DNA from 3 places in the Streptosporangium sp. NPDC005286 genome. Region 2 is predicted to be linked to each of the others. Evidence: predicted binding sites of a transcription regulator. Region 2 holds the regulator's gene; each other region holds the start of a gene.

The links. Region 2 encodes HrcA, which represses chaperone genes, less so after heat shock. Its sites were predicted from a motif close to TTGGCACTCTCNNNNNGAGAGTGCCAA; they were not measured.
Region 1: groES (co-chaperone GroES) is a predicted target of HrcA. The motif match lies at 4,648-4,674, and genes of this name have one in related genera.
Region 3: ABZU75_RS05175 (DNA starvation/stationary phase protection protein) is a predicted target of HrcA. The motif match lies at 8,035-8,061, and genes of this name have one in related genera.

The regions. Positions count from the first base shown of each region.
Region 1 covers NZ_JBEXGU010000019.1:61,249-70,852, reverse strand. Annotated here, with positions in the region: gene guaB (IMP dehydrogenase) at 1-609, opposite strand, end outside; gene ABZU75_RS10365 (DUF5319 family protein) at 903-1,280, shown strand; gene ABZU75_RS10360 (hypothetical protein) at 1,336-1,479, opposite strand; gene ABZU75_RS10355 (sigma-70 family RNA polymerase sigma factor) at 1,622-2,260, opposite strand; gene groL (chaperonin GroEL) at 2,534-4,156, opposite strand; gene groES (co-chaperone GroES) at 4,247-4,558, opposite strand; gene ABZU75_RS10340 (class I SAM-dependent methyltransferase) at 4,801-5,967, shown strand; gene ABZU75_RS10335 (hypothetical protein) at 6,160-7,419, shown strand; gene ABZU75_RS10330 (MarR family transcriptional regulator) at 7,512-8,039, opposite strand; gene ABZU75_RS10325 (alkene reductase) at 8,147-9,205, shown strand; gene tsaD (tRNA (adenosine(37)-N6)-threonylcarbamoyltransferase complex transferase subunit TsaD) at 9,299-9,604, opposite strand, start outside.
Region 2 covers NZ_JBEXGU010000005.1:93,222-102,825, forward strand. Annotated here, with positions in the region: gene ABZU75_RS03660 (glycoside hydrolase family 18 protein) at 1-333, opposite strand, end outside; gene hemW (radical SAM family heme chaperone HemW) at 519-1,730, shown strand; gene ABZU75_RS03670 (DUF4870 domain-containing protein) at 1,744-2,397, opposite strand; gene ABZU75_RS03675 (DUF3097 domain-containing protein) at 2,422-3,237, opposite strand; gene ABZU75_RS03680 (hypothetical protein) at 3,296-4,036, opposite strand; gene hrcA (heat-inducible transcriptional repressor HrcA) at 4,220-5,233, shown strand; gene dnaJ (molecular chaperone DnaJ) at 5,248-6,387, shown strand; gene ABZU75_RS03695 (16S rRNA (uracil(1498)-N(3))-methyltransferase) at 6,421-7,152, shown strand; gene ABZU75_RS03700 (hypothetical protein) at 7,313-8,008, opposite strand; gene ABZU75_RS03705 (SigE family RNA polymerase sigma factor) at 8,005-8,484, opposite strand; gene ABZU75_RS03710 (histidine triad nucleotide-binding protein) at 8,767-9,117, shown strand; gene ABZU75_RS03715 (PhoH family protein) at 9,210-9,604, shown strand, end outside.
Region 3 covers NZ_JBEXGU010000008.1:42,794-52,397, reverse strand. Annotated here, with positions in the region: gene ABZU75_RS05200 (hypothetical protein) at 1-1,793, shown strand, start outside; gene ABZU75_RS05195 (hypothetical protein) at 1,976-2,164, opposite strand; gene ABZU75_RS05190 (tryptophanase) at 2,161-3,570, opposite strand; gene ABZU75_RS05185 (tryptophan 7-halogenase) at 3,597-5,045, opposite strand; gene ABZU75_RS05180 (amino acid adenylation domain-containing protein) at 5,042-6,886, opposite strand; gene ABZU75_RS05175 (DNA starvation/stationary phase protection protein) at 7,479-7,946, opposite strand; gene ABZU75_RS05170 (MerR family transcriptional regulator) at 8,071-8,880, shown strand; gene ABZU75_RS05165 (VIT domain-containing protein) at 8,877-9,604, shown strand, end outside.

The DNA.
Region 1 (9,604 bases), on a different contig from region 2:
GCTCTTGGTGAAGTCCTTGACGGTGATGAGCCCGCGCAGCCGCCCCCCGGCGTCGACCAGCGGGAGCTTCTCGATCTTGTTCTTCCTGAGCAGGTCGAACGCGTCGTCGGTGGAGACCCCGACCGGCGCGGTGACCAGCGGCATCGGGGTCATGACCTCGCGCACCGGACGGCTGTGGTCGCTCTCGAAGCGCATGTCACGGTTGGTGACGATGCCGACGAGCACGCCGCTCGCGTCGGTCACCGGCACGCCGGAGATCCGGTAGGTGGCGCAGAGTCGCTCGACATCGGCGAGCGTCTCGTCGGGAGAGCAGGTGACCGGGTTGGTGACCATCCCGGCCTCGGAGCGCTTGACGAGGTCGGCCTGCTGGGCCTGGTCCTCGATCGACAGGTTGCGGTGCAGGACGCCGATGCCGCCCTGGCGCGCCATCGCCACCGCCATGCGGGCCTCGGTCACCGTGTCCATCGCCGCGGAGATCAGCGGGATCCGCAGGGTGATGCCCCGCGACAGCCGCGTGGTGGTCTCGGCCTCCCCGGGTTGCAGGTCCGAATACGCGGGCACCAGCAGCACGTCGTCGAACGTGAGCCCCCGATCGGTGAACTTGGCCATCTGCAACCCTCCTGCCACGGCGCTCTCATGAAGGGGAAAGGCGCCGACCCCCGGGTCACAGTTTAGAGTCTGGCGCCAAACCTGGTGGACCCGGGGGAAAAGCCAGAGGCCCGGATCTCCCACCGGAGTCGCATACTGGTAAGCAGCCGGGTTTCCGGTACGGGCCGGAGATCTTCAGGTTCCCGCTTCCAGGACCTCCCGGCCACCGCGGTCGCCTGCCCGTACCGCCCCGGACCGTCATACTCGTGCCGGTTCGGGGTCTGTTTATCACATCCAGGCCATAAGGTGGGATCGTGCTCGACGATGTCCCTCGCGACCCGTTCGCGGATGACCCCGACGACCCGGCGGCGGCGCTGGGCGATCCCGACGATCCCGAGCCGTTGACCACGGACGAGCGCGACGAGGCCATGACCGACCTCGCCGACGTGGAGGTTTTCCGCTCACTGCTGGAGCCCCAGGGCGTGCTCGGCCTGGTGCTCGACTGTCCCGAATGCGGGGAGCAGCACTACTTCGACTGGGAGTTGCTGCGCGGCAACCTGCGCCAGATGATCGAAAACGGCCAGCCCCAGGTGCACGAGCCCGCCTACCAGCCCAACCCCACCGACTATGTGAGCTGGGAGTACGCCCGAGGCTACGTGGACGGTGTGATCGACACCGAGGAACACCACTGATCCACGTCGCCGGTTACCCCGGTCCGCCCACCGTGAGCCGTGAACACGCCCGGGATCAGCCGGACTGCGTGATCGACGCCGGGGAACACCGCTGATCCACGTCGTCGATCAAGGCGGCCAGCAGGGCGACCGCGGCGTCCGACGTGGAGACGGGCGTCCTGCGCGAGAGCGCCTCCACCAGGGCGTCGGTCTCGGCCACGGCCGGATCCTCGTCCGGCCCGTATCTTCGAGCCGGACGTCGCGGGTGAACCGTTGTCATGATCGTTCTCGCTCCGGGTCGTCGCGAGCCCCGTCCCGCGGTTCGGGCTTTCGCTCGCGGCCCCTGCTCGACAGCTCGGCGGTCAAGCTATCGACTCCAGCTCCGCCATCGCTCGTAGCCGGGCCAGCGCCCTGTGCTGGGCGACCCGGACCGCACCTGGTGACATGCCGAGTACATTACCGGTCTCCTCGGCGGAAAGGCCCGACACCACTCGGAGCATGAGAAGCTCGCGCTGGTTGTCCGGCAGCCTCGACAGCAGCCGTCGTGCGTGTTCGGCCTCGATGTAGCGCACCACGGTCTCCTCGGGCCCCGGCCCCTCGTCGGGCCCGTCAGGAAGGTCCTGGGTGGGCACGGCGGACCGTACGGAGCTGCGCAGCGCGTCGGCCACCTTGTGCGACGCGATGCCGAAGACGAAGGACGCGAACGGGCGCCCCATGTCACGGTAACGGGGCAGCGCGGACAGCACCGCGATACATACTTCCTGGGCCACGTCGTCCGCGATGTGATACTGACCGGAAACCCGGCCCAGACGACCACGGCAATAACGGACGACCATCGGCCGCAGTTGCGCGATCAGAGATTCGATCGCGGTGCGATCCCCCTGAACGGCGAGGCTCGTCAGATCCTTGAGATCGTCCCTATGGACGCCCCCTTCGGACCTCGTCGCAAGCCTCACCCCATTTTTGGCGTCGGCGACGCATCCCTCGGTCACGTTAGGCATGATGCCCGCCCTGATAGTGCCTGTCGTCATGGCAAACGGCTACGGATTGGTCACATTGAGGCGGCGATAACGGTGCGTAATCACACAGTGACCACGACGACTACGCTATGTGCAAATATTTCATTCGATTGCCAAATACATCGACTATTCGGAGGAACCGCGTTTGCCCTTACGAGTGACGCGCCATGACGCGGTGCGGGCACATTTGGTTTACCGCAAAACGCGAACGGCTCGCGCCTCCGGGGAGACGCGAGCCGTTCGGAACCGGTGAGATCAGTGACCGTGGCCGTGGCCGTGGCCCTGACCGGCGGCGGCCGGAGCCTCCTCCTCGGGCTTGTCCACCACGAGCGCCTCGGTCGTCAGCAGCATGCCGGCGATGGAGGCCGCGTTCTGGACGGCCGAGCGGGTGACCTTGACCGGGTCGATGACACCCTGGGCGATCAGGTCGCCGTACTCGCCGGTGGCGGCGTTGAGGCCGTGGCCGACGGGCAGGTCGGCGACCTTGAAGGTCACCACGTAGCCTTCGAGGCCGGCGTTCTCCGCGATCCAGCGGGCCGGCTCGACGAGCGCCTTGCGGACGATGGCGACACCGGTCGCCTCGTCGCCGGTCAGGCCCAGGTCGTCGAGGACCTTGGAGACGTGCACGAGCGCGGAGCCACCGCCGGAGACGATGCCCTCCTCGATCGCCGCCCGGGTCGCCGAGATGGCGTCCTCCAGGCGGTGCTTCTTCTCCTTCAGCTCCACCTCGGTGGCCGCGCCGACCTTCAGCACGCAGACACCGCCGGAGAGCTTGGCGAGACGCTCCTGGAGCTTCTCACGGTCCCAGTCGGAGTCGGACTGCTCGATGGCGAGCTTGATCTCCTTGACCCGGTCGGCGATCGCCGAGGCCTCGCCGGCACCGTCGACGACGGTGGTGGAGTCCTTGGTGATGACGACGCGCCGGGCGGTGCCCAGCACCTCCAGGCCGACGTGCTCCAGCTTGAGGCCGATCTCCTCGCTGACCACCTGGCCACCGGTGAGGATGGCGATGTCCTGCAGCATGGCCTTGCGGCGGTCACCGAAGCCCGGCGCCTTGACGGCGACGGAGGTGAAGGTGCCACGGATCTTGTTCGTGACGAGAACCGCGAGGGCCTCGCCCTCGACGTCCTCGGCGATGACCAGCAGGGCCCTCTTCGTCTGCGCGATCTTCTCGAGCAGCGGCAGGAAGTCGGCGACAGAGGAGATCTTGTTCTGGGTGATCAGGATGTAGGGGTCCTCCAGGACCGCCTCCATGCGCTCCTGGTCGGTCACCATGTAGGGCGACAGGTAGCCCTTGTCGAACTGGAGACCCTCGGTGAACTCGAGCTCCAGGCCCATGCTGTTGGACTCTTCGACGGTGATGACACCGTCCTTGCCCACCTTGTCGAACGCCTCGGCGATCAGCTCGCCGATCTTGGCGTCCTGCGCGGAGATCGTCGCCACATTCGCGATCTCCTTCTTGTCCTCGACCGGGCGGGCCGACTCGATCAGCCTGTCGCTGACGGTCTTGGCCGCGATGTCGATGCCGCGCTTGAGGGAGAGCGGCTGGGCACCGGCGGCCACGTTGCGCAGGCCCTCGCGGACCATGGCCTGGGCCAGGACGGTCGCGGTGGTGGTGCCGTCACCGGCGACGTCGTTGGTCTTGGTCGCCACTTCCTTGGCCAGCTGCGCGCCAAGGTTCTCGTACGGCGCCTCAAGCTCGACCTCGCGGGCGATGGTGACACCGTCGTTGGTGATGGTCGGCGCACCGAACTTCTTGTCGATGACGACATTGCGGCCACGCGGGCCCAGCGTCACCTTGACCGCGTCCGCGAGAGCGTTCACGCCGCGCTCGAGAGCTCGGCGCGCGTCCTCCTCGAACGACAGGATCTTCGGCATGACAGTCCTCTCTATAAGTACGTCGGCGCATCAAAGCCCCGGGCGCTCTCGCGACCCGGGGCTCGATACGTCATCTTTGTGAAGCGAGAACTACTTCTCGATGATGGCGAGCACGTCACGGGCGGAGAGCACGAGGTACTCCTCGCCGTTGTACTTCACCTCGGTGCCGCCGTACTTGCTGTAGAGGACCACGTCGCCCTCCTTGACGTCGAGCGGAATCCGCTTCTCGCCCTCGTCGTCCCAGTTGCCCGGACCCACCGCGAGGACCTTGCCCTCCTGCGGCTTCTCCTTGGCGGTGTCCGGGATGACCAGACCGGAAGCGGTGGTCTGCTCGGCCTCAAGCGGCTGGACCACAATGCGGTCGCCAAGCGGCTTAACGGGAACCTTGGTGGCGGTCGTCACGTCGGACCTCCCCTTCAGATTTGAATGATCTAGAAGAGGCGACCAGCGGTCTGCCGTCGCGGGTGTCAGACCTGCCTCGTCGCATGTATTTGGCACTCTCACCGGGAGAGTGCCAATACGGAACAGTATGCAAGGAGGGCTTGACAGTCAACACGGAGCGCCCGTCTGCGCTTCGGGCGAACGTCAAACCAGGTGGAAGCCCCTCGCGAAGCCCCACGGTGAAGGCGGTAGCGTCGGGTGGTGTGAATCTCGACGCATTCCGCGAACTCCTGACCCCGCGCGGCCAGGAGGCGCTGGGCGCGGCGGCCGAGGCCATCGGCGACGACCCGGTGGCGGCGGTGACAAGGTTAAGAAAGATCTACGACGCGGACCTGACCTCGGCGGCGCTCACCCAGGCCGAACTCAGGCTGCGCGCGAGGGAGAAGTTCGGCGCCGACGCCGATCTCATGTACTTCACCCGGCCCGGCCTGGAGCAGGCCACCCGCCGCGAGGTGGCCGACCACCGGGCGCGACGCGTCCCCGCGGGTTCCCGGGTCGCCGACGTCTGCTGCGGTATCGGCGGAGACCTCCTCGCCCTGGCCAGGGCCGGATGCGTCGTCGAGGCGGTCGACGCCGATCCGCTCACCGCCGCGATCGCGGCGGCCAACGCCGCCGCCCTGGGCTTCGGCGACCGGGTCTCGGTCCGCGCCGCCGACGCCTCCACCCTGGACCCGGCCGCCTTCGACGTCCTGTTCGCCGACCCCGCGCGCCGTACCGCGCGGGGCAGGACCTTCGACCCGATGGCCTACTCGCCCGCCTGGCCCGCCGTACTGGAGATGGTGGCCAGGGCCGGGGCCGCCTGCCTGAAGGTCGCCCCCGGGATCCCGTACGAGTTCGTCCCCGCCGGGGCGGAGGCCGAATGGGTCTCCTACCGGGGCGACGTCAAGGAGGCCGTGATCTGGTGCGGCACACTGGCGGGCGAGACGGCACGCAGGGCCACGATCCTGCCGTCGGGCGCCACGATGACGCCCGACCCCACCCTCGGCGATCCCGGCACCGGCCCGGCGGGCCGCTACATCTACGAGCCTGACGGCGCGGCGATCCGCGCCCACCTGGTCGCCGAGATCGCCGCGTCGGTCGGCGGGCGCCTGCTCGACCCGCAGATCGCCTACATCACCGGCGACGTCGCGGCGCCGACGCCGTGGGCGTCGCGGTACGAGGTCCACGAGACGCTGCCGTTCTCGCTCAAGCGGCTGCGGGCGGCGCTCCGCGAGCGCGGGGCCGGCAATGTGACGATCAAGAAACGTGGCTCCGCGGTGGATGTCGACCGTCTCAGGAAAGACCTCCGGCTGCCCGGAGGTGAATCCGCGACGGTCATTCTCACCCGAATAGGTGACAGGCCATTTGCTTTCATATGCAGCCCCAGCTGACCAGCCAAAATGGTCGATTATTCCAGCAAGCCGACAATTCCTGTCTTTTAACCTCGCCCCTGGAAAACCTTGATCCAGAGGCTAAGGTTGCCGGGCGGGAGTTCTCTCTCGCCTCCGATTTCATCCCATTCATCGGCAGAACCGACCCAATCCAACCGCGCGGCTGAGCGTCGGCGAGCGAAGGAGCTCTCGGTGGATCACTCTGACCACGCCCTGCTCCAGGCGGGCAGCCAGACCGCCATCTCCGACCGGATGCGTGAGCTCCTCGCCCGGGCGGCCCAGGACCACGTCTACGAGCAGCGGACCCAGGGTGCCGTGCTCGACGAGATCCGGCAGCGCCTGGAGGGCATGGAGTGGCTGCTGCGCGAGGTCAGGGAGCGCGAGATCGGCGGGCTGAACGGCACGCTCGAGTCCGTCAACGGGCGCCTGGACGACATCGCCGCCCGCCCGCCCTCCTGGGCCGAGGGCCTGGCCCAGCACGTCGAGGCGGTCCGCGACCATGTCGACGCCGTCGGCGAGCGGGTCGAGTCCTTCGGCAGGCGGGTCGACGCCGTCCGCGACCGGGTCACCCCCCTCGGCGAGCTGCCGAGCCTGTGGACCGATCTCGGCACCGTGGGCGAGAGCGTGGACGAGGCGCTCACCCGCCTCCGGGCGATCTCCGACGGCACCCAGGGCATCGACGAGCAGGTGCGGCAGCTGGCCGAGCACCTCGGCCGGCTCCAGGCCGACATGGGCATCGCGGCGCACCGGTTCGGCCGCCTGGACAGGGCGCTGGCCGACCTCTCCCAGCGCGCCGGGCGCATCGAGGCGGGGATGCTCGGCCTGTCCGCGAGCGTCCAGCAGGCGGTCGGCACGGCCGCCGACCGGGTGCTCGCCGCCGTCGAGCAGGTCAACGGCAGGGTCGAGCGGGTGGGGGCCGGGGTCGATCTGGTGGTGCCCAGGATCGACGAGCGCGCCGCCGCCGTGGAGAGCCGCGTCGACCGGCTGAACGGCCATCGCATGGCGGCGGGTGGCCGTTTCGACACCCTCGACGAGCGCCTCGACGACATCGAGGGCCGCCTCACCGGCCGGATGGACGTCATCGACTCCCGCCTGTCCACCCTGGACGGCCGGGCGGAGAAGTCCGGTGAGCGCCTGGAGAGCCTGGACGAGCGCCTTGAGGCGCTGCCCTCCGTCCTCGGCGTCGGTATCGGCGTCAGCGCGCTCATCGGCGCCCAGACCGACGAGCAGCGCGAGCGCTTCGACTCCCTGGACGAGCGCGTCATCCGGGCCGAGGCCGCGCTGGCACCGCTGACCGAGATGCTCCGCGCCCAGCCCGACCGCGACCAGCTCTCCGACGCCCTGAGCGAGACCGTGGAGCCCGCGCACGCGGACCTCACCCGCCGGCTGGGCGCCCTGGAGGAGACCATGCTGGCCCTGGCCGAGGCACTGCTCCGCCCCACCAGGGACTGACCGGAGCCCTCCCAGGCAGGGGCCCGTGCGCGGGACTCCCACACGCCCTGACCGGTCCGGGTCCGCTCCTTGCCGATCCCGTACCGGTGCCGTCAGCCGGTCCGAGCGGCGTCGAGGGCCTGGTCCCCGGCCGGGTCCCGCGCACCCGCCTCGCGGCACAGGTTGCCCCTGACCACGCCGAGCAGGGACGTCAGCTCCTCCGTCTGCTCCTCCGTCAGCCCCCGGGTCATCCGGCGGTGCATCTCGGTGAGGACCCGGTCCACCTCGGGGCGGAGCGCGTGCCCCCTGGGCGTGATCTCGACGATGCTGATCCGCCGATTGGCCAGGTCTGGCCTGCGGCTGACGAAGCCGCTGCGCTCCAGGCGCTGCAGGGTCTTGGTCATGGTGGACACGTCGATGCCGACGATCCTCGCCAGCGCGTTCTGCGACTGGGGGCCGTTGTCCCACAGGGCGCCCAGCACGCGCTCCTGGCCCGGGTAGAGGTCGATCTCCCCGAGAAGGCTGGCGAGCAGGACCCGGTGGCCTCGGGCGGCGTAGGCCATCAGGCAGTTGAGGTCGGCGTCGTACTCGCCGCACCCCTTGGTCGCTTCGCATCCCTCGTCGAACAGCGGCTCCGCCATGTTCAGGTCCTTCCGTCCCCTCCGAGACTACCGCTTGCATGTTGGCCGACCAAGTTGTAGAACTGCTTATTGGCTAGCCAAGTTGGCCAGCCAAGAAGGGAATCGTCATGCCGTTCTCACCGTTCACGCTGGCCGGCCTCCAGCTGCCCAACCGCCTGGTCATGGCACCCATGACCCGCTCGCGGTCCTACGTCGACGGGATCCCCTCGTCGCTGACCGCCCTCTACTACGCCCAGCGCGCCTCCGCGGGCCTGATCATCACCGAGGGGGTGCAACCCAGCCAGGCCGGAAAGGGGTACATGAACACCCCGGGCCTGCACACCGACGAGCAGGTGGCGGGGTGGCGGGAGGTCACCGACGCCGTCCACGCGGCGGGCGGCAGGATCTTCGCCCAGATCATGCACTCCGGCCGGATCGGCCACCCCGACAACACCGGCGCGCTGCCCATCGGGCCGTCCGTCGTACGACCGGCGGGTCAGATCTTCACACCCAACGGCCTGCAGGACTACCCCGCGCCCCGGGAGCTGACGACCGCCGAGGCGGAGACCACCATCCAGGACTTCGCGGACGCCGCCGCCCGCGCCGTGGACGCGGGCTTCGACGGGGTCGAGCTGCACGGCGCCAACGGCTATCTCATCCACCAGTTCCTGTCGCAGAACGCCAACCTGCGCGAGGACCGCTTCGGCGGCTCGGTGGACAACAGGATCCGCTTCGGCGTGGAGACCGCGCGGGCGGTCGCCGACCGGATCGGCTCGTCCAAGGTCGGCATTCGGATCTCACCCGGCAACGGCGCCGGGGACCTGGTCGAGGAGGACCGGCACGAGGTCTACCCGGCACTGGTCTCCGAGCTCGCCGGGCTCGACCTGGCCTACCTGCACCTGGGGGTGAACGGTTCGGACGACCTCAGCCTGGAGATCCGCAAGTCCTGGCCGAACACCCTCATCGTCAACGACGCGTCGATAGGCGACCCGGCCGCCAGGGTCTCGCACTCGCTGGAGCGCGGCGCCGACCTGGTCTCGCTGGGCGCGTCGTTCCTGGCCAATCCCGACCTGCCGGTCCGCCTCCGCCTCGGCGCCGAGCTCAACCAGGCCGACTTCAGCTCGGCCTTCGGCGGCGACCACCGCGGCTACACCGACTACCCGGTGCTGGCCCTGCACTCCGCGTAGGAGCGGCACCACAGCGCCTCGAAGAGCCCGGAGAGCCGCCGCCCACGGGGGCGCGGCGGCCCGGGGCGGAGCCCCGCGACGGCCGTGAGCCCGCTACACGTGGACCGTGGTGACGGGCAGCGAGGAGTCGGCGGGAATGTCCAGCGGCGACGGCTCGACACCTGCCGCCACCAGATCGGAGCCCAGCGCCGCCACCATGGCACCGTTGTCCGTGCACAGCCCGGGACTGGGCACCCGGAGCCGGACCCCGGCCGCCTCGCAGCGCTCCTGCGCCATCGCCCTCAGCCGGGAGTTGGCCGCCACCCCGCCGCCGATCAGCAGGTCACCGACACCGTACTTGGCACACGCACGCAGGGCCTTGCGGGTCAGCACGTCGACGACGGCCTCCTGGAAGGACGC
Region 2 (9,604 bases):
GCCCTCGGCGTCGCCGACGCCGTCCACGCTCTGCTCGGCGGCCACCGGGCGTTGCCAGTCGGCCCACGGGTCGGCGGAGTAGCAGTCGCCCTCGGCGTTGACGAAGCCGAAGGCGTAGTTGATGTGAGTCAGCTTGGCGGCGGCGCCACTGCTCTCCATGTCCTTGACGTGGTAGTCGCGGCCGTAGACGCCCCACTGGATGAAGTAGGCGACCCGCTTGAAGCGGTCACCGTTTCCTGAGGGGGTCTGGGCCTGGGCCGGGGCCGGTAAGGCCACTGCCGCGAGACCTGCGGCGAGGGCTGCCGCGATCATGTTCCGGAGGAGTCTCTGCACGGGCTTCTCCACTGCTCGGAATAGTAACTTATAGGAAACTTTCCTTTAAGTTTTCCCGGATCGTAGACCTGTGCGATCCGGCCGTCAACGGCCCGCGGTGGTTTGACCGGTGGACGGCCGGCGGCGGGCGTTCCACAGCCGGGGCGACGTCCCGGGCATCGCGTGGGGAGCGGCAGACTTGGGGCGTGCCATCCACACTTCCCGACGGGGATCCCGTACCCGCCTCGGGCGAACTCCCCGAGAGCGCGCTCGCCGGACTCGGCGAGCGGCCCTTCGGCTTCTACGTCCACGTGCCCTTCTGCGTGACCCGGTGCGGTTACTGCGACTTCAACACCTACACGGCCTCGGAACTCGGTCCCGGCGCCGCGCAGCGGGACTACGCGGACACCGCCGTCGACGAGGTGCGGCGGGCGCGGGCCAACCTCGGCGCCGCGCGCCTCCCGGTCGAGACCGTGTTCTTCGGCGGGGGCACCCCGACCCTGCTACCGGCCGGGGACCTGGTACGGATCCTGGGGGCGATCGAGGAGGAGTTCGGGCTCGCTCCCGGCGCCGAGGTGACCACCGAGGCCAACCCCGAGTCGGTGGACCCCGCCTACCTGGCGGAGCTTCGCGAGGGTGGGTTCAACCGGATGAGCTTCGGGATGCAGAGTGCCCGTGAGCACGTGCTCGCGGTGCTGGACCGTCGCCACACCCCCGGCCGCCCGGCGCGGGCCGTACGGGAGGCGAGGCAGGCGGGGTTCGAGCACGTCAACCTTGACCTGATCTACAGCACGCCGGGGGAGAGCGACGACGACTGGCGCGCTTCGCTGGCCGCGGCGATCGAGGCGGGACCCGACCATGTCTCCGCGTACTCGCTGATCGTCGAGGACGGGACGAGGCTGGCCGCCAGGATCAGGCGGGGCGAGCTCCCGATGCCCGACGACGACGTGGCCGCCGACCGTTACCTGATCGCCGACGCCATGCTGGCCGAGGCGGGGTTCGAGTGGTACGAGGTGTCCAACTGGGCGACCTCCGAGGCCGGGCGATGCCGGCACAACCTGCTCTACTGGACCGGCGGAGACTGGTGGGGCGTCGGTCCGGGGGCGCACAGCCACGTCGGCGGCACCCGCTGGTGGAACGTCAAGCACCCCGCCGCCTACGCCCGGCGACTGGCCGCGGGCACCTCGCCCGCCCAGGCGCGAGAGGTGCTGGGGGCCGGGGACAGGGCGGTGGAGCGGTTGATGCTGGAGCTGCGGCTCGCCCAGGGCTTCCCGCTCGGGGAGCTCGACCGCCCCCGGGTGGTCGCCCGCGCGCTGGCCGACGGCCTGCTGGAGACGGAGCCGTTCAAGGCGGGCCGGGCGGTGCTCACCCTGCGCGGCCGCCTGCTGGCCGACGCCCTGGTCCGCGACCTCACCTGAGTTCCGGCCCCGGTCAGCTGACGAAGCGGATGCTCATCGGATAGCGGTGGTTCTCCCCCCGGTTGGCCGCCACCGCGGCGATGACCATCATGATGATCGACCCGATCCAGACGAGGAACATCAGCACGAAGCCGATGAGCACGAACACCAGGACCATGCAGACGAAATAGGCGATCATCACCGTGAGCTGGAAGTTGAGGGCCTCGGCGGCCTGGTCCCGCACGTAGGGTGACTCGTCCTTCTTGGCGAGGTAGAGCACCAGCGGGCCGACGAAGCTGGTCAGCAGGCCCAGCAGGTGGGCGAGCATCGCCATGGTGGTGTCGTCACTGCCGGGCCGCGGGCCGTAGGTCCCCGGCGGCGCCTGGTAGCCGTAACCCACCGGCCGGCCGTACCCGCCGTACTGGGCGTATCCATCCTGGTAGCCGTAACCGCTCGGGTCGTACGGGGGGGAGGGGTAGCCCTGGCCCGGTTGTCCGTGGCCCTGGCCCGGCGGCGGGACGCTCTGGCCGGGCATGGTGCGGCCCGGTGTCGTGTGGGCCGGTGTCGTGTGGCCCGGCATGGTGCGGCCCGGTGTCGTGTGGCCCGGCGTCGTGTGGCCGGGCGGAGGATCGCCGATGCGCCGCTCCGTCCGGTCCTCGCCCGGTGAATCCCCAAGGTTCTCGCTCATGGCCCCTCCTGTTGGGTTGACGGCCTAGCCATCCTCGCCGGGAACCGTGACGAAGTCGATCAGCTCTTCGACCGGACCGAGCAGCTCGGGCTCCAGATCGGCATATGTCGTAACCGATCCGAGGATGCGGCGCCACGCGTCGCCGGGTTCCGTCTTCCAGCCCAGCGCGGCGATGACGCCCTCCTTCCAGGGCACGCCGCGCGGCACCGACGGCCAGGAGGAGATCTTGAGCGTGTGCGGCTTGACCGCCTGCCAGACGTCCACGAACGGGTGCCCGACGATTAGCACGTGCGGGGAGGAGATCCGCGCGGCGATCCGGCTCTCCTTGGAACCGGGGACCAGGTGGTCGACGAGCACACCCAGGCGGCGGCCAGGGCCCGGTCGGAACTCCTCGACGATGGCGGGCAGGTGATCGACCCCCTCCAGATACTCCACGACCACACCCTCGACCCTCAGGTCGTGGCCCCAGACCTTCTCCACGAGCGCGGCGTCGTGCACGCCCTCCACGTATATCCGGCTCTCCCTGGCCACCTGGGCCCGCAGGCCCTCCACCGCGATGGAGCCCGACGCGCTCCGCCTGGGGCCATGTGGTGCGGCGGCCGGGCGCACGAGCGTCACCGCCTTGCCCTCCAGGAGGAAGGCGGCGGGCTCCAGTGGGAAGACCCGCCGGCGGCCGAAGCGGTCCTCCAGGGTGACGGCCTCCTTGTCGCAGGCCACCACGGCGCCGCAGAAGCCGCCGTCGGCGTCCTCGACGACCAGATCGAGTTCGGCGGGAACCTGGGGAATCCCCCCTCTGCGGGGGCGCCGCCAGTCTCCCGCCAGAACGTCACGCTCGTACATCACCGACCGCCCACCGTCTCTCGCAAAGGATCACGTGGGACGCTAGCAAACGCCACGGTCACCTGCCGTAGGGTCCCGGCGCTCCCCACTGCCCCGCCGACGCGGCGGCCCTGCGCTTGCGGGCGTTGCCCCGCTTCACCAATACGACGATCGTCACGATGATGGCCAGCAGGATCCCGATGCCGGGCACCGCGAACAGGGCGACCACCCCGCCGACCAGTGATCCGGCGGTGAGTTCCCGGCCCACGCCGAACGTGGTGCCCTCCACGGGGTCGGCGGTACAGGTGACCTGGTAGTCGCCTGCCTGCTCCACGCCGATCTGCAGGCCCATCTCCCAGACGACGCCATCGGAGCCCGACACGGTCTGCTGGACGAGCGGCTTCTGCAGGCTGGGCGTGCCGGTGCCGCCGGTCAGCGTGCACTCGAAATTGGTGGGTCCACTGGTGGAGACATAAATGGCGGGCTTGTCGGCCGGGTCGAGCGTGACCGTCGTGTTTTCGCCGGGGGCGAACGTCTTCGTCGGCGCCGCGCTGGTGACCGCGCCCAGCACGCCACCGGCGAAGCCGCCGATGCCGACGATGATGCTGACCAGGGCGAGCAGCCATACCCCGACGATCCATCCGATACCGGGCTTGATCTTCCCGGTGGGGGGCGGGCTCTGCGGGGCGCCGTAGCCGGGAGGTGCGTAACCGTAGGAGGGGCCGTTCTGGTGGGGCTGCTGACCATACGGCTGCTGGGGGGAGCCGTAACCGGGGCCGCGGGAGGCGTCGCCCGGAAAAGAACCAAAATCATTGGACATGTACGAATTGTGACGGGAACCGGTTGAAGCGCGATAGCAGTTGACTTGCCAATGGCTTGGCGTCATCATCCGCACCTCTTGCTTATCGCGCCTTCCGCACGGGGGCCGTACACTTGGCACTCGGGAACACAGAGTGCCAGACCTCGTGTTTCCCATCTGAACGCAGGCAGGGAGGTGACCACGTTGGTCGACGACCGGAAGCTCGCCGTGCTTCGCGCCATCGTCGAGGACTACGTGTCCACCAACGAGCCGGTGGGTTCCAAGGCTCTCGCGGATCGGCACAGTCTGGGGGTGTCCCCGGCGACGATCCGTAACGACATGGCGGTGCTGGAGGAGCAGGGCTACATCGCCCAGCCCCACACCAGCGCCGGCCGGGTGCCCACGGACAAGGGCTACCGGCTCTTCGTTGACCGGCTCTCGCAGGTGAAACCCCTGTCGAGCGCGGAGCGCAAGGCCATCGAGAGCTTTCTCGCGGGTGCGGTGGACATCGACGACGTCGTCATGCGAACGGTGCGGCTGCTTGCCCAGCTCACCCGGCAGGTCGCCGTGGTGCAGTACCCGACGCTGACCAACTCGACGGTCCGGCACGTCGAGCTGGTGCCGCTGAGCGAGCGCCGGCTGATGTTCGTGCTCATCACCAACACCGGCCGGGTGGAGCAGCGCGTGGTCGAGCTGCCCGACGTCGTGGACGAGCAGCGGGTGGCCCATCTGCGAGCGGTCCTCAACACCTCCCTCGACGGCTGCGGGCTCACCGGCGTTCCCGACAAGGTCGCCGACCTGCCGGAGCGGCTGCCCGCCGAGGACCGGCCGCTCGCGGCCACGATCCTGTCCGTGCTGCTGGAGTCCCTGGTGGACAGGCACGATGAAAAGATCGTTTTTGCCGGGGCCGCCAACCTCGCGGGAGCCGACTTCACGGTCGGGCTCCGCGATGTGCTGGAGGCGCTGGAAGAGCAGGTCGTGCTCATGCGACTGCTCGGTGAGACCTCCGACCTGTCGGCGCTGACCGTGCGGATCGGCTCGGAGAACCCCTACACCGGACTCCAGGGCACGTCGATCGTCGCCGCCGGATACGGTTCTGGGGACAAGCAACTGGCCCGGCTAGGTGTGCTGGGCCCAACGCGGATGGACTATCCGGTCACGATGGGCGCGGTGCGCGCGGTGGCACGCTACGTCAGCCAGATCCTGGCTGCATCATAAGAGGTCAACGAAAAGTGGCTAAGAGCGACTACTACGGCACCCTCGGGGTGCGCCGTGACGCCAGTGCGGAAGAGATCAAGAAGGCGTACCGACGTCTGGCGCGCGAACTGCATCCTGACGTCAACCCCGACCCCGAGACTCAGGAGCGCTTCAAGGAGATCACCCAGGCCTACGAGGTCCTGTCCGACTCCAGCAAGCGGCAGATGTACGACATGGGGGCCGACCCGTTCGCCTCGGGCGGTGCGGGGGCCGGAGGCTTCGGTGCCGGTTTCCCGTTCAGCGACATCATGGACGCCTTCTTCGGCGCGGCCGGTGGCGGCGGCGGTCGCGGCCCCCGCTCGCGTGCCCGTCGCGGACGCAACGCCACCATCCGGGTCGAGCTCGACCTGCGCGAGTCGGGCTTCGGCACGACCCGTGAGCTGGTCGTCGACACCGCGGTGGTCTGCGAGGTCTGCACGGGTTCGGGCGCCGCCGCAGGCACCCACCCCGACACCTGTGACATGTGTCATGGCCGGGGCGAGGTCTCCCAGGTCACCCGCTCCTTCCTCGGCCAGGTCATGACCTCACGGCCCTGTCCCCAGTGCGGCGGCTTCGGGTCGATCATCCGCCACCCCTGCCAGGAGTGCTCCGGCGACGGCCGGGTCCGTACCCGGCGGACCATCAAGGTCCGCATCCCGGCCGGGGTGGAGGACGGCACCCACATCCAGCTCGCCGGAGAGGGTGAGATCGGCCCAGGTGGCGGCCCGCCCGGCGACCTGTTCCTGGAGATCGTCGAGCGCCCCCACGAGATCTTCGAGCGGCGCGGCGACGACCTGCACTGCACGGTGCAGATCCCGATGACCGCGGCCGCGCTCGGCACCATCCTGACCATGGAGACGCTCGACGGAGCCGAGGAGCTGGACATCCGTCCCGGTACGCAGTCGGGGCAGACGATCCCGCTCTACGGCCGCGGTGTGCAGCGCCTGAACGAGACCGGCCGCGGCGATCTGCTGATCCATGTGAACGTGGAGACCCCCTCCCGTCTCGATACGGCACAGGAGGAGCTGCTGAGGGAGCTCGCCAAGCTCCGCGGCGAGGAGCGCCCGCCCGGCAAGTTCGCCCCCGGGCAGCAGAGTTTCTTCTCCCGGCTGCGGGACGCCTTCAATGGCCGCTGACCCGGACCGCTCCCGCTCACGCCCCGACGGCTCATGACCGTTCCGGTCTTCCTGGCCGAACCCGCCGACCTGGCCAGGCCGGAGTTCGTCTTCGGCGGCCCCGAAGGGCGCCACGCGGCGGCCGTACGGCGGCTGCGGGCCGGGGAGCGGCTTGACCTGACGGACGGGGCGGGCTCCGTCGCCGAGTGCGTGGTGATCGAGGCGGGCAAGGATTCGCTCCGGGTCCAGGTACTGCGCCGTCACGAGGTGCCCGTGCCGTCCCCGCGTCTGGTCGTGGTCCAGGGGCTGCCCAAGGGCGATCGGGGCGAGCTGGCCGTGGAGATGATGACCGAGGCGGGGGTGGACGTGATCGTCCCCTGGGCCGCGGCCAGGTGTGTCACCCAGTGGAAGGGCGAGCGCGCGGCCAAGGCGCTGGCCCGCTGGCGCTCCACGGCGCGTGAGGCGGGCAAGCAGTCACGTCGCTTCCGCCTGCCCGAGGTGACCGAGCTCGCCTCCACCGCCGGGGTCGCCGCCCTGCTGTCGGCGGCGGCGCTCGGCGTCGTGCTGCACGAGGAGGCCGCCTCCCCGCTGTCCGGCCTGCCGCTCCCCGCGGGCGGCGACATCGTCGTGGTGGTCGGCCCGGAGGGCGGGGTGTCGCAGGAGGAGATCGCCGTCTTCCGCGAGGCCAAGGCGGTGCCGGCGCTGCTCGGGCCGACGGTGCTGCGTACCTCGACGGCCGGGGTCGTCGCGGCGGCGGTGCTCCAGGCACGCAGCGGCCGCTGGTGATCCCCGGCCGGCGGTCCTGAGCCCCGCGCCCGGTGCCTTCCGCCTACCGCGTCGGGCACCGTGGCACGCCGCGGCTCCCTCCTTCGCCCCGCGGGACTCCTCCGCCTCGGGAGAGGCCGTCTGACCGATCCTCGGCACGCCGGGATCCGCCGGACAGGGTCTAGCTGCTGACCGGGGTCGGCGCGGGGATGCTCGCCTCCGTCGGCATCGGGGGCGACGCGTCATCGGATGGCCCGCACTCATTGGCCGAGCACGGGCTCTCCGAGGGAGCCGGCGGTCTCGTCTTCGTCGGCGCGGGGGTCGCCTCGGCCTCCTCGCACTGCTTGGAGATCCCGCTGGGGTCGACCGGCGGTTCGTCGAGGGGGGTGGGGCAGGTGGGCGTCGGCGTCGGCCTGGGAGCCGGCGGTGCCGGGGTCGCCTTGGAGGTCGGCCTCGTGCTGGGCGTCGTGCTCCTGGACGGCGTGGGCGTCGGCGGGAGCGTGCCGTTGCCCGCCTCCGACTTGCCGACGGCGGGGGGCTGGGCGGGGCCGGACGACGGCTGGGACGGAGCCGGGGGCCTTGAGGTGGCTGATCCGTCCGGCGGGGGAGTGGACTCGGTGAAGTTGACCGTGCCGGTGCTCACCTGGGGGATCACCTGTTCGCGGAACTGGGGGACCACCATGACGATGGTCGCCGCGACGAGGAGCGCACCGGCGACGGAGGCTCCGGTCCGCCACCACGTCAGCCAGCGGAGCCCACGTCGCTCGATACGGGCGCGAATTATCTCCAGCCCGTCAGGGGAGGGAACGACCGAGTTCGCCTCCGCGCTGAGCGCACGGCGGAGCAGCTCGCCGTACTCATCCGGGGAGTCGGTCATGACAGTTGCTCCAGTGAGGTTCGTAGGGCGGCCATGCCGCGAGCGGTGTGGCTCTTGACCGCGCCTTTGCTGATGCCCATCGCGTGGGCGATCTGCGCCTCGGACAGGTCTCCGTAGTAGCGCAGGACCAGGGCCTCCCGCTGGCGCGCGGGCAGCCCGCGGAGCGCCTCGATGACGGCGGAGCGCTCGAACTCGCCGATCGCCCCGTTCTCGGCGCTCGGCGCGTCGGGCATGCCCTTGGGCGCGTACTTCTCGACGACCGCCCGGTGCCGAAGCACCGAACGTGATCGGTTCACGACCGACTGTCGCAGGTAGGCCAGTGCCTTGTCGGTGTCGCGCAGGCGACGCCAGGCGCCATGGATGGCGACGAACGCGTCCTGCACGACCTCCTCCGCGGTCGCCATGTCGCGAACGAGGAGTACGGCGAGACGGACAAGAGACCGATAGTGCGCGCTGTAGAGCGCGGTAACGGCCATGTCGGCATCCCACCCGACGGGCGCCGCCCCGAGCGATCTGTCTGCCACGAGGGTCTCGGTGGTCACATCAGTGGGACGCTCGGCCTTCCCAGAGGGTTTACGCTCTTCCGGTTCATTAAGGGGCATGACCCAGTCGTGTCCTCGCCAGGCGGCCATATGGTGCTGTGCGCAAAGGCTGTCTTGGTTGAAGTTTTGCACAACCACCATATCCGGGCGGATCTTTGTTTGCTGGCGGGAACCATCACCGATTCACAACGTCCTCGGCGATAAGGTGCCTGCATGGTGAGCGAAGCCGACTGCCTGTTCTGCAAGATCGTGGCCGGGGAGATCCCCGCGGAGATCGTCTATGAGACCGATCGCACGCTGGCCTTCCGTGACGTCAACCCCCAGGCGCCGACCCATGTGCTGGTGGTCCCCAGGGAGCACCATCGGGACGCCGCGGCGCTGGCGGCCGCCGACCAGGGGCTGGCCGACGACGTGCTCAAGACCGCGCACGCGGTCGCCAGTCAGGAGGGAGTCGCGGAATCGGGCTACCGGCTGGTGTTCAACACCGGACCCGAGGCCGGTCAGACCGTCTTCCACGTGCATGGACACGTGATCGGGGGGCGCGGGCTGAAGTGGCCGCCCGGCTGAAAACCGGCAAGCGCGATCCTGGCGATCACGGATACGATGGCGTTGAAGTTCCACGCCTATATCTGGAGGCGAACAGGCCGTAGGGCCAGCTCATGTCCGAGACAAACGATTCCAGCAGAACGTCGCCGAGGTCCAGGGGTTCCAGCCGGACTCAGGCAAAGGTGGTGATTCCGGACGATCAGTCGATGGTCAGCCTGCTGGGCTCGCGCGATGAGCTGTTGCGCGTCATCGAGGGCGCCTTTCGCGCCGACATCCACGTCCGGGGCAACGAGATCACCGTCACCGGCAGCCCGGAGGAGAGCAGCACCGTGGTGCGGCTCTTCGAGGAGATGTCCGAACTCGTCCGCGGAGGCGCGCAGCTCACGGTCGACGCGGTCGAGCGCAGCATCGCCATGTTGCGGATGACCTCCGACCGTCCCGCCGAGGTGCTCTCGCTGGACATCATCTCCTCGCGGGGCCGGACCATCCGCCCGAAGACCGTGAACCA
Region 3 (9,604 bases), on a different contig from region 2:
TCCTGAGCACGGTGGTGCTCGGCGGGCTGCTGGCCGCCACCCCCTCGTACGCCGCCCCATCGTCCGCCCCGGCGCTCAAGACCGCCGTGGCCCAGGTGAAGGCGAGTCCCGCCAAGCGGTCGGGCGCGTGTCCGACCACGGTGGGATTCTCCGCGGTGGTGGTGGCCAAGGGCAAGGGCATCGTCCGTTATAGGTGGGTACGCGGCGACGGCGGCAAGAGCGTCGTCAAGAGCTTCCGTGTCAACGGCTCGCGCAAGGTGGTCGTGCGAGACCGGCAGACCTTCGACCGCGACACCACCGGCTGGCAGGCCATCGAGATCGTGGGCAAGAAGGGGCTGTCGGGCAAGGCGCGGTTCAGCGTCGCCTGTGACGGTCCCGCACAGGTGTGGGACGTCTCCCACCCGCTGCCCGCCCAGTCCGGACGGCCGCTGGAGTCGGCGGCGGATGTGGACGTCAGCCCGCGCAGCTACAACGGCGTCTGCCCGGCGACGGTACGGTTCACCGCGACCATCCAGGTCTCGCGTACCCCGGCCACCGTCGACTACCGGTGGATCGACAGCATCACCGGGGAAGGGCGGCCGGAGTCGCTGTACTTCGCCGCCGGCGGGTCGCGCATCCGCCAGGTCACGCTGCCGATGAGCGTGGGCAGCTCCGCCGGCGGATGGAAGGCCGTCCACATCCTCACCCCCGGCGGACACGACTCCGGCCGCGCCGACTACGCGGTGACCTGCAAGAGCGGCCCGGCGCCCACCCCGACCTCCACGCCGACGTCCACGCCGACGTCCACGCCGACGTCCACTCCGACGTCCACTCCGACGTCCACGCCCACGCAGCCTCCGGTGACGCCGGGACGGCAGATCGTGGAGCTCACCCCGGGCGACTACGCGGGCACCTGCGCGGAGCCGGTCGCGTACCGGGCCGCCGGGCGGGTCACGCTCCCTGCCGGAGCCGCGCAGCAGGTCACGTACTGGTGGCTCGTGGACGGCGCCGCCTGGCAGAAGCAGGTGCTGGACTTCCCCGCCTCCGCCCAGGCCCGCTCCCAGGACGTCTCCGCCTCCTGGACCCTCGGCACCGCCGGGAACGGCCCGCACAAGGTCGGCCTCATGGTCGAGGGCGGCCCCTCGCAGCCTGACGAGCGCTCGTACACCTTCACCTGCGTCGAAGAGCCCAATGACGCCAATGTGGCCTTCCGCTACGTGCTCGTGCCGCGCTACGCGGGCGACTGCGACCGTTCCTTCGGCCTGCGCGTGGACGGGTTGTTCACGACGGACCGCGAGGCCGAGGTCAAGTACCGTCTGGTGGCCGACGGCAAGCCGGGGCCGGTCAGGAGCGAGGTGCTCAAGCCCGGCGTCACCAACACGATCGGCGATTTCTGGAACAAGTCCGCACAGGGCAGTGGAAGCGGCACCGTACGGCTTGAGGTGCTCAACCACAACAAGCCGTTCACCCAGCAGACCTACTCCTGGACGTGTGTGCCGAAGGACCCGGCGCCGGGCACGGTCCGCATCAGCGGGCTGACCTCGGTGGCCTACTACGGCGACTGCGACGCCGCGCCGTACCCGACCGCGTGGGCGACCTTGCAGGCGGCTCCGGACACGGAGATCAGCTACCGGTGGGTCATCGACGGTAAGCCGGATGACACCCGCACGTACAAGGTCGGGTCCAGCGGATTCCTCAATCTCCAGGCCGCCCACTGGAACCGGAATTCGAAGACCGGCGGAACGGTCGCCATCGAGGTACTGAACCACAACAAGCCGACCAAGCAGGTCGAATATCCGGTGAACTGCACCTGATCAGCATCATCCCGCCCGTGGTTCCTCTGCCCCGGCAGGTGAACCACGGGCTTTCACGTTCTCCAGCGTGCTTTGTCACCCGGCTTGAACCTGCCTCCACATCCGGTTCGATCCTCCCCGGAAGCCGGGCCCTACCGCCGTCCGCAGGCGAAGAGCGCCATGCCCCTGACACCGAGGCGGCGTCAGGGGCGTGGCCAGGAGTATCGATCAGAGCCCTGCCCGGGCGTCTTGAAGGAGGACGACCAGTTGCCGTCCTCATCCGTCCAACCGGCGGCGACCTTCTCCTCCCTGGAGAGAGGGCGGCCCAGCTCGGTGCCGATGAGGCCGGGATGGACCGAGAACGCCCCCCACACCGACCGGGCGACCGTCACCCGCCGAAGATGCTGTCCCCGTCCGCCGGCACGAACCTGGCCTGGAAGAATCGCAGGTGGGAGGGCTCGTGGACGAAACGGAGGCCGCGTTTGATCCGGTCGCGCTCCTCATGGACCCGGATGACGCAGTCCGCCACCATGTCCAGGTGTGCCCGGGTGTAGACACGGCGGGGAATAGCCAGCCGGACCAGTTCCATCGGCGGGTAGCGGTTCTCCCCCGTCACCGGGTCGCGCCCGGCGGACAGGCCGCCGCGCTCGACACCGCGGATGCCCCCCTCCACGTAGAGCGCGGCCGCCAGGGTCTGTCCGGGAAACTCCTCCCTGGGCAGGAGCGGCAGCACCGCCAGCGCGTCGATACAGACGCAGTGCCCGCCGATCGGCCGAACCACCGGCACACCGGCGGCGAGAAGCCGATGCCCGAGATACTCGACCTGGCCGACCCTGGCCCGGATGCTGCTCTCCTCCACCGACTCCTCGATGCCACGGGCCACGGCCTCCATGTCCCGCCCGGCCATGCCGCCGTAGGTGTGCAACCCCTCGTAGAGCAGGGCGAGGCTGCGCGCCCGCTCGGCCAGCTCGCCGTCGCGCAGGCCGATCCAGCCGCCGATGTTGGCGAAGCTGTCCTTCTTCGAAGACATCACCGCGCCGTCGGTGAACGAGCACATGGCAAGCAGAATCTCAGCGATCGACCTGTCACCCCAGCCTGCCTCCCGCTGCTTGACGAACCAGGCGTTCTCCACCGCCCGTGCCGCGTCGAACATGATGGGAATTCCATGCCGCCCGGTCAGCTCACGGACCGCGGCGAGGTTGGCCATGCTGATCGGCTGGCCTCCGGCCATGTTGACAGTCGCGGCCAGGGAGACGTAAGGGATCGCGTCGCCGTACTCACCGATCACCGCCGCCAGCTTGGCAAGGTCGACGTCGCCCTTGAACGGGTGGTCAGAGGACGGGTCGTGCGCCTCGTCGATCACCACGTCGTGGAAGGTCGCGCCGTTGAGCTCCTGGTGAGCGCGGGTGCTGGGGAAGAACATGTTGCCGGGGATGTGACTGCCCGGTCTGATCAGGCACCGGCTCACGATGTTCTCCCCTCCCCGGCCCTGGTGGACGGGGATGACGTGTTCGTAGCCGTAGTAGGTGCGGACGGCCCGCTCCAGCACGTAGAAGCTGCGCGCGCCCGCGTACGCCTCGTCGCCGGTCATGAGCGCGGCCCACTGCCGGTCGGACATCGCGTTCGTCCCCGAGTCGGTGAACAGGTCGATGTAGACGTCCTCGGAGCGGAGCAGGCACGGATTCCAGCCCGCCTGCCTGATCGCCTGCTCCCGGTAGGGCCGACTGGTCTGCCTGATCGGCTCTACCGACTTGATCTTCCACGGCTCCGCCGGGTACTCGATCGCATGGTCGTTCATCTCTCTCCTTCTCAACCCGTCGTCACTCAGACCGCGAGGCCCGGTTCCCTCCAGCGCCTGCCGTCACCGGACGGAACCAGTCCACCGGGGAACATGGGCGGCTCGTCACCCATCGCCTCGCCGAGCATTCCGCGCAACTGGAGCTGTGCGCTCTCGGCCATGACCTCGGAGATGACGCCCACCTCGTGCATCCCGGTGACGTCGCCGATGTCATCGGTCCGGGTGGATGCCTCCGCCATCGCCCTGGCCATGCCGGAGAAGTCACCGGAGACCACGCCGCCGACCAGGTCGACGAACGCCTCCGCGGCCGCTCCCCGGTGCTCGGCCACCTTCCTTGCCTGCCAGAAGTACGACTCCTCATCGGTGTGCGTCTGGTAGAACGCCACCAGGAAGTCGCGGAACAGTGCGAACTCGTGCCGGTAGCGGTCCTCGAACTCGCGGAAGCAACGCTCCTCGTCCAGGGTCCCGGCGAGCACGCTGTTGACGGACCGGGCCGCCAGCATCGCGCTGTACGTCGACAGGTGCACGCCCGAGGAGAAGACGGGGTCGATGAAGCAGGCGGCGTCGCCGACCAGTACCAGCCCCGGCGACCACAACGCGGTCCGGTCGTAGGAGTAGTCCTTACGCACCCGCAGCTCGTCGTACGGCTTCGAGGACGACCGCTTGGCTCCGCTCAGATAGCTCTTGATCAACGGGCATTCGTCGATCAGCGCGGCCAGCGCCGCCTCCGGATCGCCCTGTACCCTGTCCGCCGCCTCTCGCCTCACCACCGCGCCGACGCTGGTCAGCGTTTCGCTGAGCGGGATGTACCAGAACCAGCCGCTGTCGAACGCGACGCAGAGGATGTTGCCGGAGTTGGGCGGTGGCATCCTGCGGCCGTTCTCGAAGTAGCCGAACAGCGCGAGGTTACGGAAGAACGGGGAGTACTCCCGCTTCCCGCCCACCTCGTCGTGAAGCCTGCTACCGGAGCCGGAGGCGTCGACGACGAACCCGGCGGTGGCCTCGCGGGCGGTGCCCTCGGGGTCCACGTAACGGACGCCGCAGACCCTGCCGTCGCCGTCGCGCAGCACGCCGGTCACGCGGTGTTCCTGCCGCACGTCCACGCCGAGCCGTACCGCGTTCTGGAGCAGGATCGTGTCGAACCTCGTCCGCTCGACCTGAAGGGCGTAGGAGGTCGGGCCCGCCATCCGCCGGGACAGCGCGAACGAGAACGTCCAGGGCTCCGGGTTGGCCCCCCACTTGAAGGTGCCGCCGCGTTTTGGTGTGAAACCCGCCCGCAGGATCTCGTCTCGCACGCCCAGCATCGCGCAGATGCCGTGAACCGTGGAGGGCAGCAGGGACTCACCGATCTGGTAGCGGGGGAAAGTCTCCTTCTCCAGAAGCAGGACTCGGTGCCCATCGAGCGCGATCAACGACGCGGCCGTGGATCCACCGGGTCCACCCCCCACGACGATGACGTCAAAGTCGTCGGTCATGAAGCCTCTTCCGGGACGTTGGGCCGGATGCCGGATGTGATGTGGGCAAGGGTGGCGAGCTGGGGGATCGTGGGGAACCGCAGCACGTCGCGGATCGTGCAGTGGATTCCGGCCGCCCGCAGCCGGGCGGCGAGTTCGGCCGCCAGGAGGCTGTCGCCTCCGGCGTCGAAGAAGTTGTCGCGGATGTCGGCCCGCTCCACTGGGAGCACCTCGCACCAGACCGCCGCGATCAGCTCCTCGACCGGCGTGCGCGGCGGTACCGAGGACGTGGTCTCCACTCGCCGGAGGACGGAGCGGTCGACCTTGCCGTTCGCGTTCAACGGCAAGGCGTCCAGCACGGTGATCGTGGCGGGCACCAGGTAGTCGGGCAGCTCCGCCCGCAGCGTCTCGGCCATGGTCCCCCGCGCGTCCGTGTCCGTGAGAACGACGTAGGCGGCGAGGCGGAGGGCGCCTTCGGGCCCCTCGGGGACGACGGCCGCCTGCCGCACTCCCGGCTGGGCCAGCAGGAACCGCTCGACCTCGCCCGGCTCGACCCGGTGTCCACGGATCTTGACCTGATCGTCCAGGCGGCCGAGGAACTCCAGAAGACCACCGGGGAGCAGCCGGCAGAGGTCTCCGGTCCGGTACCACCGTTCGCGGCCCTCCTCTGGGAACCGCTCCGCGGTGAGCCCTGCCTGGTTCAGGTAGCCGGTCGCCACGCAGGCCCCGCTGATCTGGAGCTCGCCCGGCTCTCCCTCCGGGACGGACTCGCCGTCCTCGCCGACGAGGCGGGCCCGGATGTTCGCGATCGGCCGCCCGATGACCGGGGAGTCGTGCTCGTCCAACCGGCAGGCGGTGGCGAACACCGTGCACTCGGTGGGACCGTACAGGTTGACGGCCGTCATCCCGTCCACCCGGGACAGCCGGGACCACAGCGTTCCGCTGATCGCCTCCCCGCCCATCAGCAGCAGCTCCGGCCGTGTCCCGGGGACGAGCAGCCCCGCCTTCACCATGGCCTCGACGAGCGTGGGAACGGCCTCCACCACGGTCAGTCTCCGCTCCCGGATGAACCGGACATAGCCCTCTGGGTCCTTGCGCACGTCGTCCGGGACCAGATGCAGCTCGTGCCCGCCCGCCATCCACAGCAGCGGGTTCCACGACGCGTCGAACACGAGCGGCAGGCCGTACGCGACCCGGTGGCGGTCGCCGCGCCCAAAGTAGCGGGCCTCCAGCTCGTAGTAGAGATTGACCAGGCTGTGGTCGGCGACGACGACGCCCTTCGGCCGTCCCGTGGAGCCGGAGGTGTAGATGACATAGGCGGCCGAGCTCGCGGGCGACGGCGCGGGCGGCGCGGGGTCATGGACACACAGGTCGGCCTGCCACCGGTCCCGGGGCAGGTCCACCCGACGGGTCCCGGGCGGCAGCGAGATCGTGAGCTCCGGCGCGTCAGTCAGGAGCAGCCCCGGGCGAGCGTCCTCCAGGATCGCCCCAAGCCGGGTCGCGGGCGCGTCGACAGCGACCGGGACGTACACGCATCCGGCCTTCGACACAGCCAGCGGCACGATGACGGCGAGCACCGATCTGGTCATCGCGCACGCGACCGCGGTACCGGGCGCGACGCCGAAACCTGGACCGGCACCGGAAGCCGAGGCCGGGCCGGAACCCGTGGCGCCGGGGCCGGGCGCCCGGAGCAGGTGGGCCAGCCGGTTGGCCCAAGTGTCGAGCTCCTGGAAGGTCCAGGAGCGGCCGTCCGCGACCAACGCGGTCAGATCCGGCGTGCGCCGAGCGCACCGCTGGAAGACGTCCGCCCAGGTGATGTCCGGCAGCGGGCGGGTGTCGCCGATCAGATCGCGCCTACTCATGAAGCCGACTCGTACGCACTCGCGAGACCTCGCGTGCGGCCATCTCCGCCGATCTCGACGTGGCGGTCCCCGGCGATGGGTTCCTTGCCCGCCTGGCGCTCCGCTGAGGAACAGCCCGGTCGCCGGTCCTTCATCGCCGGTTCATTCGCTGCTGGGGGGCTATGGGGATCATCCTTGTGAAAGCCGCCCGAACCGGCGTCGACCCCTGACATACCGACATCTACCTGTCTCCCCTTGTACGTTTGCCCGGCAAGTGGTCAGACGAACGTAGGCCCGCGCCCTGCGGGCGGGCGTCACCCAAGAGGTTGATGCTCTGTCAGCTAGGAAGAGGACAAACGGTCCCTCGCGAATCCACCAAACGGCATGGCCGATTTATCTTGATTGCTTACTTCCGCCCGCCTGACAGTCGTCCCTGGAACGAACGATCCAAGATCCGCGGCCTTTCCCGACGGGGCCAGGCTCATGGCCGTCCAGACGCGCCCGGACGCGGCCCGCTCCGTGAGGAAGTGGCCACGACCTGGCGCGCCTTCGCCCCGCCACCAGCGGAAGGCGCCCCGGCCCTTGAAGGCCGGGGCGCCTTAGCATAGACGATCTAGCGCTGGGCCTCGATCATCCAGTGGTGCTTCTCCAGGTCCTGAGTGATCTCGATCAGGAGGTCCTGGGTCACCAGGTCGGGCTTCTCGGTGGTGGCGATCCGCTCGCGCATCCGGCGGATGATGGACCCGAGAATGTCCGTCATGGCGGCGACGACCTTGCCGTCGTTGATGTAACCCGCCTCCAGCTGCGGCACCTCGGTGTGGTTCGCGACCGTGGTGGACCGGCCGTCGGGGTTGCATCCGACGGCCACCGCGCGCTCGGCGACGGTGTCCGCGTGCTTCCTGGCAGACGAGACGATCTTGTCGAGTTGCAGGTGCAGTGTGCGGAAGTTATGGCCGATCACGTTCCAGTGGGCCTGCTTGGTCAGGAGCGACAGGTCGAGCAGGTCGATGAGCGCGCCCTGGAGCGCCTGGCCGACGACCTTCTTGTCTTCTGGCTTGAGTGGACTGGTGATCGAGGACATGGAATTTTCCCCCTGTTTCGAGCTCGGTTTCCCGTTTGCTACGGAATGTCCGTACCCATCTATCCGCATCCCTATCCAGCCTCTTACATTGACAGTGTCATGATGACAGTGTCACTATCGACATATGGAATGGACCATCGGTGAACTGGCTGAGCGGGCGTCCGCGGCGCTGGCCCCCACCGCCCAGCTCAACGGGCGGGTCAGGGACGTGCCCAACGAGCGGCTCATCCGGTGGTACGCCACGATCGGCCTACTCGATCCCCCCCTGGCCCGACGCGGCCGGGTGGCCCTGTACGGCAGGCGCCACCTGCTCCAGCTCATCGCGGTCAAGCGGCGCCAGGCCGACGGCCGGACCATCGCCGAGATCCAGGCCGAGCTGACCGGAGCCACCGACCAGACCCTGGAGTCGATCGCCCGCATCCCCGAGCGGTCGCCGGAGCACGCCATCGAGACGATCTCCCCCAGGACGGCACGCCCGCGCTTCTGGGCCGAGCCGTCCTCGGTCCCGGCGGAGACCGGCCTCACACCACCGCAGAAACCCGCGCCACCACCGAAACCTGCCCCCTCCAGCACCCCGCCCCTTCCGGCCTCGTCCGGCGGGGCCACGCTTCCACCCGGCCAGGCCGCGTCCCACCCGGCACCCTCCGGCCAAGCCTCACCCGATCAGGCCGCGCACGGCTCGGCCCCGTCCCACCGGCCCACGCCCCGGGCGGGCGTACCCGCAGTGGCCCCCCATCCGGCCGTGGAAACCCGGCCACCCGCCGTGATCGTGCACGGCGTACGCCTGACGGACGGCGTGACGCTGCTGCTCGACGGCGGCGGCGGACGCACCCCCTCACCCGACGACCTCGCCGAGATCGCCGCCGCGTCGCGGGAGCTCCTGTCGCTCCTGCGCGAACGCGGCCTCACACCTCCGGAAGGAACGCAACCATGATTACCTCGATCGCAACACTGTCGCCGGAGGAGTGCTCGCCCGTCCCGGACGCCGGGCTGGGGACGCTCACCACCGAGCGCGGCAACCTGCCGCTGGAGAGCGTGGACGTGACCGCCGCCGTGACCGGCCTGCTGGCCGACATCGAGGTGGTCCAGGGCTTCCACAACCCGCACGACGTGGCACTGGAGGCGACGTACGTCTTCCCGCTGCCCGACCGCGCCGCCGTGACCGCCTTCAGGATGGAGGCCGACGGGCGGGTCATCGAGGGCGTGCTCAAGGAGCGCGGCCAGGCCAGGGCCGACTACGACCAGGCGATCGCCCAGGGCAAGCGGGCCGCGATCGCCGAGGAGGACCGCCCCGACGTCTTCACCATCAGGGTCGGCAACATCGTGCCCGGCGAGCGGGTCACCGTCCATCTCACGCTGAACCAGCCGCTCCCGTACGAGGACGGCGCGGCCACCTTCCGCTTCCCGCTGGTCGTCGCCCCCCGCTACATCCCCGGCACCCCGCTGGACGGCGAGCGGGCGGGCGACGGGTGGACCCCGGACACCGACGCGGTCCCCGACGCCTCCCGGATCACCCCGCCGGTGCTGCTGCCCGGCTTCCCCAACCCGGTACGGCTCTCGCTGGCCGTCTCCGTCGACCCGGCGGGGCTGGAGTTGCGCGAGATCCGCTCCAGCCTGCACGTGGTTCTCCAGGAGGGCGGCACGATCCGCCTCCAGCC